3 regions of the Arthrobacter sp. KUASC02 genome follow, and region 1 is predicted to be linked to each of the others. Evidence: riboswitches for the same ligand, from Rfam matches in the RefSeq annotation. Region 1 holds a riboswitch; each other region holds the start of a gene.
What was found. A riboswitch is a leader RNA that binds a small molecule or an ion and turns the genes downstream of it on or off. The one in region 1 is predicted to bind thiamine pyrophosphate.

Region 2: it holds a riboswitch for thiamine pyrophosphate, as region 1 does, so the genes downstream of both, AC6JAC_RS01665 (ECF transporter S component) here and AC6JAC_RS09960 (bifunctional hydroxymethylpyrimidine kinase/phosphomethylpyrimidine kinase) in region 1, are expected to answer to the same signal.
Region 3: it holds a riboswitch for thiamine pyrophosphate, as region 1 does, so the genes downstream of both, thiO (glycine oxidase ThiO) here and AC6JAC_RS09960 (bifunctional hydroxymethylpyrimidine kinase/phosphomethylpyrimidine kinase) in region 1, are expected to answer to the same signal.

What each region holds. Positions count from the first base shown of each region.
Region 1 covers NZ_AP046053.1:2,172,382-2,176,631, forward strand. Annotated here, with positions in the region: gene AC6JAC_RS09955 (Rne/Rng family ribonuclease) at 1-2,695, shown strand, start outside; TPP riboswitch at 2,827-2,924, shown strand; gene AC6JAC_RS09960 (bifunctional hydroxymethylpyrimidine kinase/phosphomethylpyrimidine kinase) at 2,907-4,250, shown strand, end outside.
Region 2 covers NZ_AP046053.1:373,948-378,197, forward strand. Annotated here, with positions in the region: gene AC6JAC_RS01645 (Na+/H+ antiporter subunit E) at 1-242, shown strand, start outside; gene AC6JAC_RS01650 (MrpF/PhaF family protein) at 239-517, shown strand; gene mnhG (monovalent cation/H(+) antiporter subunit G) at 507-965, shown strand; gene AC6JAC_RS01660 (DUF4235 domain-containing protein) at 990-1,253, opposite strand; TPP riboswitch at 1,404-1,546, shown strand; gene AC6JAC_RS01665 (ECF transporter S component) at 1,620-2,252, shown strand; gene AC6JAC_RS01670 (ABC transporter ATP-binding protein) at 2,269-3,927, shown strand; gene AC6JAC_RS01675 (energy-coupling factor transporter transmembrane component T family protein) at 3,924-4,250, shown strand, end outside.
Region 3 covers NZ_AP046053.1:1,707,901-1,712,150, forward strand. Annotated here, with positions in the region: gene AC6JAC_RS07835 (RNB domain-containing ribonuclease) at 1-262, opposite strand, end outside; gene AC6JAC_RS07840 (ferritin-like domain-containing protein) at 304-978, shown strand; gene thiE (thiamine phosphate synthase) at 979-1,659, opposite strand; TPP riboswitch at 1,686-1,805, shown strand; gene thiO (glycine oxidase ThiO) at 1,792-3,129, shown strand; gene thiS (sulfur carrier protein ThiS) at 3,126-3,362, shown strand; gene AC6JAC_RS07860 (thiazole synthase) at 3,368-4,186, shown strand; gene AC6JAC_RS07865 (4a-hydroxytetrahydrobiopterin dehydratase) at 4,214-4,250, shown strand, end outside.

The sequences.
Region 1 (4,250 bases):
GATTTTCCAGGCACCGGACCTGAGCGCCGTGGTCCGCCCGGCAGCCGCGCCTGCCGCGGCCAAGGAAAGCGACGAGGAGACGGAGGACGAGGGCGAGGGCGAGGATGTCGACGCCGGTGGCTCGCGCCGCCGTCGAAGCCGCGGACGCCGTGGCCGCAGCCGCGTAACCGACCGGGAAGCTGCCGGCGAATCCGAGGCTGGCGAAGGCGCCGGCGACGAGGACGCCGATGAGGAGTCCATCGTTACCGCGGACGACGGCGTCACGTCCCGCCGCCGTCGCCGCCGCCGCCGCGGCGACCAGGACCTTGAGCTCACTGGCGGGGGAGACGATGACCCGCCCAACACCGTGACGCGCGTCCGGGCGCCCCGGGCCATCAGCGAGGCGCCCGTCAACAACCGCGTCACGTCTGTCAAGGGCTCCACCCGGCTTGAGGCCAAGAAGCAGCGCCGCCGCGAATCCCGCGACACCGGCCGCCGCCGCACCGTGATTACCGAGGCGGAGTTCCTGGCCCGCCGCGAATCCGTGGACCGCCAGATGATCGTCCGCCAGCGCGACGACAGAATCCAGATCGGCGTCCTGGAAGACGGCGTCCTGGCCGAGCACTTCGTTTCCAAGACCCAGCAGGACTCCCTGATCGGCAACGTGTACCTGGGCAAGGTCCAGAACGTCCTGCCCTCCATGGAAGCCGCATTCGTGGATATCGGACGCGGCCGCAACGCCGTGCTGTACGCCGGCGAGGTCAACTGGGACGCCGTCAACCTTGAGGGCAAGCAGCGCCGGATCGAGAACGCGCTGAAGTCCGGGGACTCCGTATTGGTCCAGGTCACCAAGGACCCGGTCGGCCACAAGGGCGCCCGCCTGACGAGCCAGATCTCCCTGCCCGGCCGCTACCTCGTCTACGTTCCCGGCGGTTCCATGACCGGGATCTCCCGCAAGCTGCCCGACGTCGAGCGCAACCGGCTCAAGCGGATCCTGAAGGACCGCCTCCCCGAAGATGCCGGCGTTATTGTCCGCACGGCCGCCGAGGGGGCGTCCGAGGAAGAGCTGACGCACGACATCAACCGCCTGCGCGCCCAGTGGGAAGGCATCGAAGGCCAGGCCACGTCCACCAAGATCCTTGCGCCGGAGCTGCTCTACGGCGAACCGGACCTCACCATCAAGGTGGTCCGCGACGTCTTCAACGAGGACTTCTCCAAGCTGATCGTTTCCGGCGAGGAAGCCTGGGACACCATCGAGGCGTACGTCACGTACGTGGCGCCGGACCTGGTGGGCCGGCTCGAAAAGTGGACCAAGGACACGGACATCTTCGCGGCCTGGCGGATCGACGAGCAGATCCACAAGGCCTTGGACCGCAAGGTCTTCCTGCCTTCCGGCGGCTCCCTGGTGATCGACCGCACCGAAGCCATGACCGTGGTTGACGTCAACACCGGCAAGTTCACCGGCAGCGGCGGCAACCTTGAGGAAACCGTCACCAAGAACAACCTGGAAGCGGCCGAGGAAGTGGTGCGCCAGCTGCGGCTCCGCGACATCGGCGGCATTATCGTCATTGACTTCATCGACATGGTGCTCGAATCCAACCGCGACCTTGTGCTTCGCCGCATGGTCGAGTGCCTCGGACGCGACCGGACCAAGCACCAGGTTGCCGAAGTCACCTCGCTGGGCCTCGTGCAGATGACCCGCAAGCGCATGGGCACCGGTCTCCTGGAAGTCTTCGGCGAGCAGTGCGAGGCATGCGCCGGCCGCGGCATCGTCACCCACGACGAGCCCGTGGAACACCGCCGCGCCAACGTTGTGGCCGCCGAACACCACGTGCCGCGGACGGAAACCCAGCAGCCACCCCGTACGGAGCGCAAGAGCCGCCGACGCGGCAAGGGCGGCCAGCCGTCTTCCGAGGCTGCTCCGCTGACGCCGGCTCCTGTGCACCACGAGCCCACCGACGCCGAGCGCCATGCCAAGGCTGAAGCGACCCGCGTGGCGCTGGCCAACATCGCAGCGGCAGCGCATGCTGCCCACCTCCACGATGCCGAGGCCGGCCATGCAGCCCCCGCGGCCGCGGCCGCCGCAGCACAGGCAGTAGGCCAGGCACTGGCAGCCCAGGCACAGGGCGCCCAGTCCCCGGCCGGGCAGGCAGGAGCGCCGGCGCGGCCGGCTCCGACGCAGGCCACCCCGTCTGCACCCGCTGCGGCCCGGCCCGCGAAGGTGTCGGAAACCGAAGTGGCTGCTGCAGGGCGGCCGGCAGCGGTCCTGACCTTTGGCGGCGAAAAGGTGGCACTGCCGTTCGTAGAGCACGCCGGAGAAGCCCCTGCCTCCGGACCGGCACTGACCCTTGACCGCCTGGCCGAAGCTTTCGCCCACCTTGGTGAGCCTGCCGCGGCAGAGGCTCCGGCATCACCGGTTGAACCGCAGGCACCGGCAGCGCAGGCGCCGGCGGCCCAGGCTGTTGAAGCCGACTACACCGACCACACCGCGGTGCAGGGCCGGGCCCGCCGTCCCCGCCGCAACCGAAGCGCGAGCCGTGCCCAGGGCGCAGCGAACGAGACGTCCGTGGAACACCACGAGACTGCCCCGGTTGCCGCATCAGGGCACACGCACGAAGCCAAGGCACCTGAGCCGGCGAAGAAGGATGCGCCCGCCAAGGCGCCGGCCAACGAGCCGATCATCCTTGGCGTGGGGGTCCCGGCCTCGGAACTCTGAGCCAACGAGCTTTGATCAGGCCAGGCTTTCGTTCAGCCAGCTGACACCGCGGGTGCGGCCCGGGACAGGCGTAGCAATACGCGTGTTTCGGGCCGTGCCCGCGAGTTCGTTGCGGGGAAAAGCTAGGCTAGGGGACTGACACGGGGTGCCGCGCACAGGGCCGGCTGAGATCCAGACCCGTTGAACCTGTCCGGTTAGCACCGGCGAAGGGATGTCTCCTTTGGCTTCATCATTCCTGCCCACTCCTGCCACGCCCGTAGCGCCTGCACCGGGAGGCGGCCCGCTGCGCAGCACGCCGCGGGTGCTGGCCATCGCCGGTTCCGATCCGTCCGGCGGGGCGGGAATCCAGGCGGACCTCAAAAGCATTGCCGCCAACGGGGGATACGGCATGGCTGCCATCACCGCCCTGACGGCACAGAACACCCACGGTGTCCGGGCGGTCCACGTTCCGCCGGCCGGCTTCCTGACTGCGCAGCTAGAGGCCATTAGCGACGACATCAGCATCGACGCCGTGAAAATCGGCATGCTGGGCGACTCTGCGGTGATTGCCGCCGTCCGTAGCTGGCTGGAGAAAGCCCGTCCCGCCGTCGTGGTTCTTGACCCCGTGATGGTCGCCACCAGCGGGGACCGGCTCCTGCAGGAGGCTGCCGAGGCCGAGCTGCGCGAACTGCTGCCGCTGGCCGACCTCATCACGCCGAACCTGGCAGAACTGGCGATGCTGCTCAACGAGCCACTGGCGGACAACTGGGAAGCGGCACTCGGCCAGGGCAAGCGCCTCGCCGCGCAGGCGGGCACCACGGTGCTGGTCAAGGGCGGACACCTCGAGGGCGGCGAATGCCCCGACGCCCTCGTCAACACTGAAGGACTGCTCGCCCAGGACGTTGTGGTGGTCCCCGGCGCGCGGATCGACACCAGGAACAGCCACGGCACCGGCTGTTCCCTGTCCTCGGCCATGGCCACCGCGCAGGCAAGGCTGGGGGATTGGGAGGCATCCCTGCGGGCAGTGAAGCCATGGCTGCAGGGAGCGCTCAGGGAAGCCGGAGCGCTGGAGGTGGGAACGGGCAACGGCCCGGTGCACCATTTCCACCATCTGGCGCCGAAGGGCCAGGATGCGCTGGCCGCAGGGGAGTTCGCCGCGGCGCTCCGGCAGGACGCCGGAGCGGACCTGGATGACATCTACGGGCTGGACTTCATCCGCGGCCTCGCCGACGGCTCCCTTACCGAGCAGCACTTTGCGTATTACCTTGCCCAGGATGCCATCTACCTGAACGGCTATTCCAGGGTTCTGTCCCGTGCCGCCGCCATTGCCCCCACCGAGGCCGAACAGCTCTTCTGGGCCCGCTCGGCGCAACAATGCCTGGAAGTGGAGTCCGAACTGCACAGGACGTGGCTCAGCACCCGGAACGTGGACGCCGCCCTGGGACCGGTCACCAAGTCCTACGTGGACCACCTGCTGGCCTCATCTGTTTCCGGAAGCTATGGAGTGCTCGTGGCCGCGGTGCTGCCGTGCTTCTGGCTTTACGCCGAGGTGGGTGCCACCTTGCACGGTCAGTTC
Region 2 (4,250 bases), 1.8 Mb from region 1:
TCCGCAGCCATTCGGACCTGATGGTCACTGCCACCGGCCACGTCATCTCGCTGATTCCAGGCTCACTGGTGGTAGAGGTGGACCGCTCCACGTCCACGCTCTACATCCACGGGCTGAACGTGCGGAGCGGGGAGGACATCGTGAACCTGCGCAAGGAAGTCCGGGATGCCGAGGCGGCACTGATCCGGATCATGGGCACGCGTGAAGAACTGGCCGCACTGAAACAGGAGGTGGGCGCATGATGGAAGTCGTCCTGACCGTAACGGCCGTGATCCTGTCGCTCGCGGCAGCCGGGGCCATTGTCCGGATCGCCATCGGCCCGTCGCTGCTGGACCGGGTGCTGGCCTCGGACGTGCTCCTGGCCATCATCGGGGCCACGCTCTGCATCGACATGGCCGTGAACCGGCACCTGAACAACCTGATGCTGCTGGTGGCGCTGTCCATCATCGGGTTCATCGGGTCCGTGACTGTGGCGCGCTTCGTGGCCGACCGGCGGGAGCACCCCAATGAATCCTGAACCATCCGCCGTGGACACCGTCATCGACGCCGTGTCTGCCGTTTTTATGGTGGTGGGCGCCGTGATGTCCCTTGGCGCGGCCATCGGCCTGTTGCGCTTCCCCGACCTGATGAGCAGGATGCACGCTGCCACCAAGCCGCAGGTGCTGGGCCTTTTCCTGCTGCTGGCCTCGGTGGGCCTGCAGCTGCGGACCTGGTGGGTGTGGCCCGCACTGTTCGTGGCGTGGATCTTCCAGGTCCTCACCGTTCCCGTATCCGCGCACATGGTGGGCCGGGCCGGCTACCGCACCAAGCACCTGCACAGGGAGCTGCTGACGACGGACGAACTGGAGGCCGTGGTGCAGAAGGCGGCGGACAAGAAGACCGCCGACGGGCGGGCCGCCGGCGGCCAGGAAGCAGACGAGCGCGCAGCGCACGACGGTCCCGCCGACGACGGCGCGTCATCCTAGCGGGGGGCCGCAGGACGGTTGGGCCTAGACGATGTCCTGGGTCTTGGCGAAGCGGGTGATGGCACGCTGCGTGCCGCGGTTGGCCAGGACCTGGATGATGGCGCTGACAGCGGCCGAGACCAGCGCAAAGGTCAGGGCGCTGCGCAGGGTGGTGGGGACGTCGTTCTTGTCGCCCTTGGGGGGCTTGCGTCCGGTGACCTTTTCCCAGACGACGTCAACGGCCTTCGTGCCGGCAAATCCGGCCAGCAGGCTCACTCCGGTTCCAAGCAGCTTGATGAAAAAACTCATTCCAGTACCCCTAACAGGTGGGAGACGGCGGAAACAGGGCTTCCCCTAGCCTAGCCGCATCAGGCCGCCCCCATCACCGCGCATTGTGACAGCCGCCCCGGGATTTCGCGGGCCCGCGGGTGTAAACTGGTCCACGCCCACAAGGGCGAATTGATACGACAGGGGAGCGTCGCCGTCGGGCATCACTGGAACAGTCCAGGGAACCGGAGGCGGGCGCTGAGAGTGCGGACAGCCGCAGACCCTCGAACCTGATCCGGTTAGTACCGGCGCAAGGGAGTCGAGTTCTCAGAGTGTCCGGCAGCAGGCGGCGGAAGCCGCGGCCCTTGCCGGGAAACACTCTCCCCTCCTGTACCTCAGGAGGAAGACATGACTGATATTTCTGCAAAGCAGGCGTTGCCGCACAGCAAGTACAGCTGGCGCGTGGTGGACATTGTGGTTGCCGCGTTGATCGCAGTGGCCGGCGGCGTCATTTTCTGGGCCTGGTCCCAGGGCGCCGCCGCCGTTACCCCGGCCATGAACGCCGTTTACCCGCCCCTGACCGGCCTCATCGCCGGCGGCTGGATGATTCCCGCCGTCCTGGGCATGCTAATCATCCGCAAGCCCGGAGCCGCACTGTTCTGCGAAACAGTGGCTGCCACCGGTGAGCTGATCATGGGCTCGCAGTACGGTGCCTCCGTGCTGTTCTCCGGCTTCGTGCAGGGGCTCGGCGCCGAAATCATCTTCGCGGTGTTCGTGTACAAGAAGTTCAACCTGCCCGTTTCGCTGCTGGCCGGTGCCGGCGCAGGCCTCTTCTGCGGCCTGAACGACTCGTTCGCTCCGTGGGGCTGGAACGTCGCCTACGCGGCCGGTGACAAGCTGGCCTACATCATTTTCACCGCCATTTCCGGCGCCATTATTGCCGGTGCGCTGTCCTGGATCGCCACCCGCGGCCTGGCCCGGACCGGTGTGCTCAGCTCCTTTGCCTCCCGCAAGGCAGCTACGGAGCCCGTCTTTTCCTGACGAACGCACCCCGCTCATGACATCTTCGGATAACGTCCGCCCGGCTGCGGTCACGGCACGCGGCTGGGGCTGGCGGCACGCCGGCCGGTCCCAGCCCGCCGTCCACGGCCTGGACCTGGACATCCAGCCTGGCGAACGCGTGCTGCTGCTGGGCCCCTCCGGCGCGGGCAAATCAACACTGCTGCACGCCCTGGCCGGGGTACTCGGCGACAGCGACGCCGGCGCCCACCATGAAAGCACGCCGGACGCCGACGACTCGGACGAGACGGGCACCCTCCTGATCGACGGCGCCCCGCCGCGGGCACAGCGCGGCCGCGCCGGCCTGATGCAGCAGGACCCCGAGACGCAGGTGGTCCTGTCCCGCGTGGGGGACGACGTCGCCTTCGGCGCCGAGAATCTGGCCGTGCCCCGCGCGGACATCTGGACGCGCGTGGGAGAAGCGCTCGACGACGTCGGGCTGGCCCACCTGCCGCTGGACCACCCGACGTCGGCCCTCTCCGGCGGGCAGAAGCAGCGCCTTGCGCTTGCCGGCATCCTTGCCATGCGCCCGGGACTGCTGCTCCTCGACGAGCCCACGGCCAACCTTGACCCCCTGGGCGTCCTGGAGGTCAGGGACGCCGTGGGCCGGTGCCTGGACAAAACCGGGGCAACGCTGGTGGTGGTGGAACACCGCGTGGGCGTGTGGAAAGACCTGGTGGACCGGATCGTGGTGCTGCAGCCTGGATCGGCGACGGATTCCGCCGTGCTCCTGGACGGGCCGCCGGACCAGGTCCTGGACCAGGCCCGGGACATGCTCGTGGCCGCCGGCGTCTGGGTGCCCGGGTATGTGCCCGCCACCCGCGCACGCTCCGGTGCCGCGCTGCCGGGTGCCGCGCTGCCGGGTGCCGCGGGGCTGCCCGGTGCGGGGCTGCCCGGTGCGGGCGGGCCCGGTAACGGGAACCTCCTGCTGGCCGCGGAGCACCTCGCCGTTTCCCGCGACCGTCCCCGCCGGCGCCGTTTCAAATCCATTCCGCCGGTCCCGGTGCAGTCGGACATTACGGCGCAGGTCCGGGCCGGGCAGGCGCTGACCATCACAGGCCCCAACGGTTCCGGCAAGTCCACGTTTGCCCTGACCCTCGCTGGGCTGCTGCGCCCGGTGGCCGGCACGGTTTCCGCCACGGTGGACCTCAGCGAAGGCGCCGGCATTGACCCGTACAAGTGGAAAGCGGAGCAGCTGATCGCGAGGATCGGCACCGTGTTCCAGGAGCCGGAGCACCAGTTCGTCACCGGCCGGGTGCTGGATGAGCTGATGTTCGGTCCGCGGCATCTTGGCCATGGTGAGGAACGCGTGGACGAGCTCCTGGAGCGCCTCCGGCTGACTAAACTCGTGGACGCCAACCCCTACACTCTCTCGGGCGGGGAGAAGCGCCGGCTGTCCGTCGCCACCGTGCTGGCCGCCCACCCCCGGGTGCTGATCCTGGACGAGCCCACCTTCGGCCAGGACGCAAACACCTGGGCGGAGTTGGCCTCCTTCCTGTCGGAACTGCTCGACGCCGGCACCGCCGTGGTGTCCGTGACCCACGACCAGGAGTTCAGCGACGTCCTGGGCGGCACCGAGCTGAAACTTGGTGCGCCCGAACTCAAACTCGCCGGGCAGGAACCCGGCCTGCGCAACCCGGAGGTGGCAGCACCATGAGGGAAGCCTTGACCCTGAACGCGAACCACGCCCTGCTCACCCGGGCCAATCCGCTGGCCAAGTTTGCGGTCGTGATGCTGATGACCGTCGTGCTGGCGCTGTCCATCGACTGGGTGTCCGCCTCGGTGGCCCTGGCCTTCGAACTGCTGCTCTTTCCGCTGGCCGGACTGACCGTCGCGTTGCTCTGGCAGCGTGGCTGGCCGCTGATCCTGGCGGCGGCACTGGGCGGCTGGAGCACCTCGATCCTGGCGCCGGACACCGGAACGGTCCTGCTCGACGTCGGCATCTGGTCCATCAGCGAAGGCTCGCTGGAGCTGGGGCTG
Region 3 (4,250 bases), 460 kb from region 1:
ACACCTTGTATCCGTCGCCGGACCGCTCGATGAACAGGGCCTGGTCCAGGTCCGTGGACGACGCCGGATCTATGGTCACAAAGCCCACATCCGTAAGGTCCAGGTCCGGCATTTTGTGTTCCGCAATGGCCGCCAGCGCATCCTGCAGGACATCGTCAGGGAAAGGCCCCGGCAGTTCCAACTCCGTGCGGAGCGCGTTCAGCGCGTCGGCCAGCCGGTTGGTCTGTTCGTGGACACTTGGAGTCAGGCGATGATGGGACACGAAAGTCAGGTTAGCTCCATTTCCGCCATTAGTCTTGGACGATGAGCTCAACCCCGGCTGACACTGCTCGCTACAACCGCTTCGTCACAGACCTGTTCGGAATGATGGCCTACGGCGAGCTGTCGGCCTTTGAGCGTTTTGCCGCCGACGCGCGCTATTCACCCACCCTCCACGACCGTGCCGTGCTCGGCAGGATCGCCGTAGTGGAGTTCCGGCACTACGAACTGGTGAGCGCCAGGCTCGAGGCCAGGGGGATCGACGCCGAGGACGCCATGTTGCCGTTCCAGCCGGCAGTGGACTATTTCCACTCGCGGACACGCCCGGCCGACTGGTTCGAATCACTGATGAAGGCCTATGTCATCGACACGGTCTCCGCCGACTTCTACCGGGCCATCTCACACTACGTCGACGCCGAAACACGGGAGCTCATCGAACAGATCCAGGCCTCCGATGAAACGACGGAGGTTCTCCGCGACCGGCTCAAGGGCGCCCTCGCCGATGATCCCAGGCTCGCCTCCAGGCTGGCGCTGTGGGGCAGGCGGCTGCTGGGCGAAGCCCTGACCCAGGCGCAGCGCGTCAGCTACGAGCACGCGTTCCTCGGAAACCTGATCGGCGGGGAGGACACCGCCGCGGCGAAGGAGCTGGTCAGCGGCCTGATTGCCGGGCTGGCGGAAAACCACTCCAAGCGGATGACGCAGCTCGGACTGACCGGGTAGTCAGGATGCGCCGGCGTCGAGCGCTTCGAGCAGTGACCGCGCGGCTGCGGCGGGGTCGTCAGCCTCGGTGATGGCGCGGACCACCACGATCCGCTGCGCCCCTGCAGCCACCACCTGCTCGACGTTGCCCAGGTCAACGCCGCCGATGGCGAACCACGGGACCGTGGTCCCGCCTGCTGTTTCGTTGCCGCTGGCCCCGGCCGCGTAGCGGACCAGGTCGAGGCCGACGGCGGCCCGGCCCGGCTTCGTGGGCGTGGCCCAGACCGGCCCCACGCAGAAGTAGTCCAGCCCGCCGGTACCGCGGGAGGCGGCCACCGCGGCGTCGATCTGTTCGGTGCCGTGCGTTGACAGGCCGATCACGGCGTCGTTGCCGAGGAACTTCCGGGCAGCCGCCAGCGGAAGATCCTTCTGCCCGATGTGCAGCACCGGTGCGCCGGAGAGCGAGGCGACATCCGCGCGGTCGTTGACCGACCAGAGGCGTCTGTGGCGGCGCGCAACGGACTGCAGCACATCAAGAAGCTCGAGTTCTTCGGCTGCCTCCAGGTTCTTGTCGCGGAGCTGGATGATGTCGACGCCGCCGGCGTAGGCGGCATCCACGAAGTCTTCGAAGTCGCCGCGATCCGTGCGGGCGTCGGTGCAAAGGTACAGGCGGGCGTCAGTGAGGAGAGCTTGCTCGGTCATGGCACCAGCCTAGTTCCCCTAAACTGGGGGAGTACCGCGGGAGCCCGCAGCAGCTGTCACAAAGCTGCAGGGCTGAGAGGGCGTCAGAGCCGACCGCTTGACCTGATCCGGTTAGTACCGGCGTAGGGAAGGATGACAATGACCCCGCAATCCCCAACGGGCAGCCCCGCCGCGCGCAGCCGCGACATCAGCGCCGACGTCGCCGTGGTTGGCGGTGGAATCATCGGCCACGGCATCGCCTGGGAGGCCCGGCAGTCGGGCCGGTCCGTGGTGCTCATCGATGACGCGCCCGGCACCGGAGCGAGCTGGGCCGCCGCCGGCATGCTGGCACCGGTCAGCGAACTCCACTACCAGGAGGAGGACCTCCTGGAGCTCATGCTTCACTCCTCCGCGCTGTGGCCCGGCTTTGCCGCGAGCCTTCAACCCGGGGGGAAACCCGGAGAATCCGGCAGCGGCGGCCCGGACACCGGCTACCTCACGACGTCGACCCTCGCCGTGGGTGTCGACGCCGCCGACCGCCGGGCGCTCGCCGACCTGCGCGGCGTCCAGCTGTCGAGCGGCCTCACGGTGGAACCGCTGACAGTCAGGGAGGCGCGGGCACGGGAACCGTTGCTGAGCCCCGGAATCTCCTGTGCCTTCGACATCCCGGCGGACCACCAGGTGGATCCCCGCAAGCTCCTCGCCCTGATCGCCGAGTCGCTGGCAGGTTCCGCCGTGCGCCGGCGGGCGGACGGCCTGCTGTGGGCGGACGGGCGGGTCAGCGGCATCACCCTGGCCGGGGGAGGTGCGGTGCATGCCGGGGAGACGATCATTGCCAACGGGCTGGAGTCTGCGGCCCTCAACGGGTTGCCCGCGGGACTGAAGCTGCCCCTCCGCCCGGTGTACGGCGACATCCTGCGCCTGCGGGTCCCCGCCTACCTGCGGCCGCTGCTGACATCCACCGTCCGCGGCATGGTCCATGGGGTTCCCGTCTACATCGTGCCCCGGCAGGACGGAACCGTGGTGATCGGGGCCACCCAGCGTGAAGACGCCCTCCCGGGGGCAGAGGCTGCCGGCCTTGGAACCGAACACGCAACGCCGGCCCGTTCAGCTGTTTCCGCCGGCGGCGTCTACCAGCTGCTCCGTGACGCGCAGGTGCTGGTTCCGGCCGTCGCCGAACTGGAACTCCTGGAAGCCACGGCGCGGGCCCGTCCGGGAACACCGGACAACGCGCCCCTGCTGGGGCGCGTAGCCGCCGCGGGAACCGGCGGCGACGTCGAGGGGTTGATCATTGCCACCGGGTTCTTCCGGCACGGTGTCCTGCTCACTCCTGCGGCGGGGTCCATCTGCAGGCAGCTCATGGACGGCAACGCCGATCCCCGCTGGGCGCCCTTCCGGCCCGACCGGTTTTCCGTCCCCGCGCCGACGCCGGGAACGCCGGCAGCGCCACTGAACATCGTCACAATTGACCCGAACAAGGAAACAGCATGAACATCACTCTGAACGGCACCGTCCATGCGGTGGAGGACGGCGCGTCCGTCACCACCCTCATCAGCCAGGTCACGGGCAGGAACCTCGCCCCCAGCGGGCAGGCCGCCGACGGTCGGAAACTGGGCGTCGCAGTGGCCCGGAACTCCGAGGTGGTGCCGCGCAGCCAGTGGTTCGTCACGGCGCTCGCCGAGGGCGACGACGTCGAACTCGTTACCGCAGTACAGGGAGGTTGAGCATCATGGCAGGAACTACGGTTGCCGGCGCGGCAGGGACCGCACAGCACACGGCGGACCCCTTCATCGTGGACGGTGTCCACCTGGGATCACGGCTGATCATGGGCACCGGCGGCGCGCCCAGCCTGGACGGCCTGGGGGCGGCTCTAATCGCGTCGGGCACGGAGCTGACCACCGTGGCCATGCGCCGCTACTCCCCGGCGGAAACGGGTTCGCTGTTCCAGCTCCTGGTGGACCACAACATCAGGGTGCTGCCCAATACGGCGGGCTGCTTCACGGCACGCGACGCCGTCATGACGGCGGAACTGGCGCGGGAAGCCCTGGAAACGGACTGGGTGAAGCTAGAAGTGATTGCCGACGAACACACCCTCCTGCCGGACGCCGTTGAGCTGGTGGACGCCACCGAACAACTGGTCAACCGCGGGTTCAAGGTGTTCGCCTACACGAATGACGATCCCGTGCTGGCCCTGCGGCTGGAGAACCTCGGAGCCACAGCCGTCATGCCGCTCGGGGCGCCCATCGGCACCGGCCTGGGCATCCTGAACCCGCACAACATCGAACTCATCGTTTCCAGGGCATCCGTTCCCGTGGTGCTGGACGCCGGCATCGGTACGGCGTCCGACGCGGCCCTGGCCATGGAGCTGGGCTGCGACGCCGTGCTGCTGGCGACGGCAGTGACCCGGGCGCAGAACCCGGCGATGATGGGAGAGGCCTTCAAACACGCTGTCATCGCCGGTAGGCTGGCGAAGGCGGCCGGCCGGATTCCGCGCCGCGAACACGCCCTTGCCTCGTCCGCCATGGAAGGCCGGGCGGAGTTCCTGTAGCAGTCCGAACCATGCAAGGAGCCAGCGGTGACCGGCAAGGAAGATGTTCTGACCCGAGCCCGGA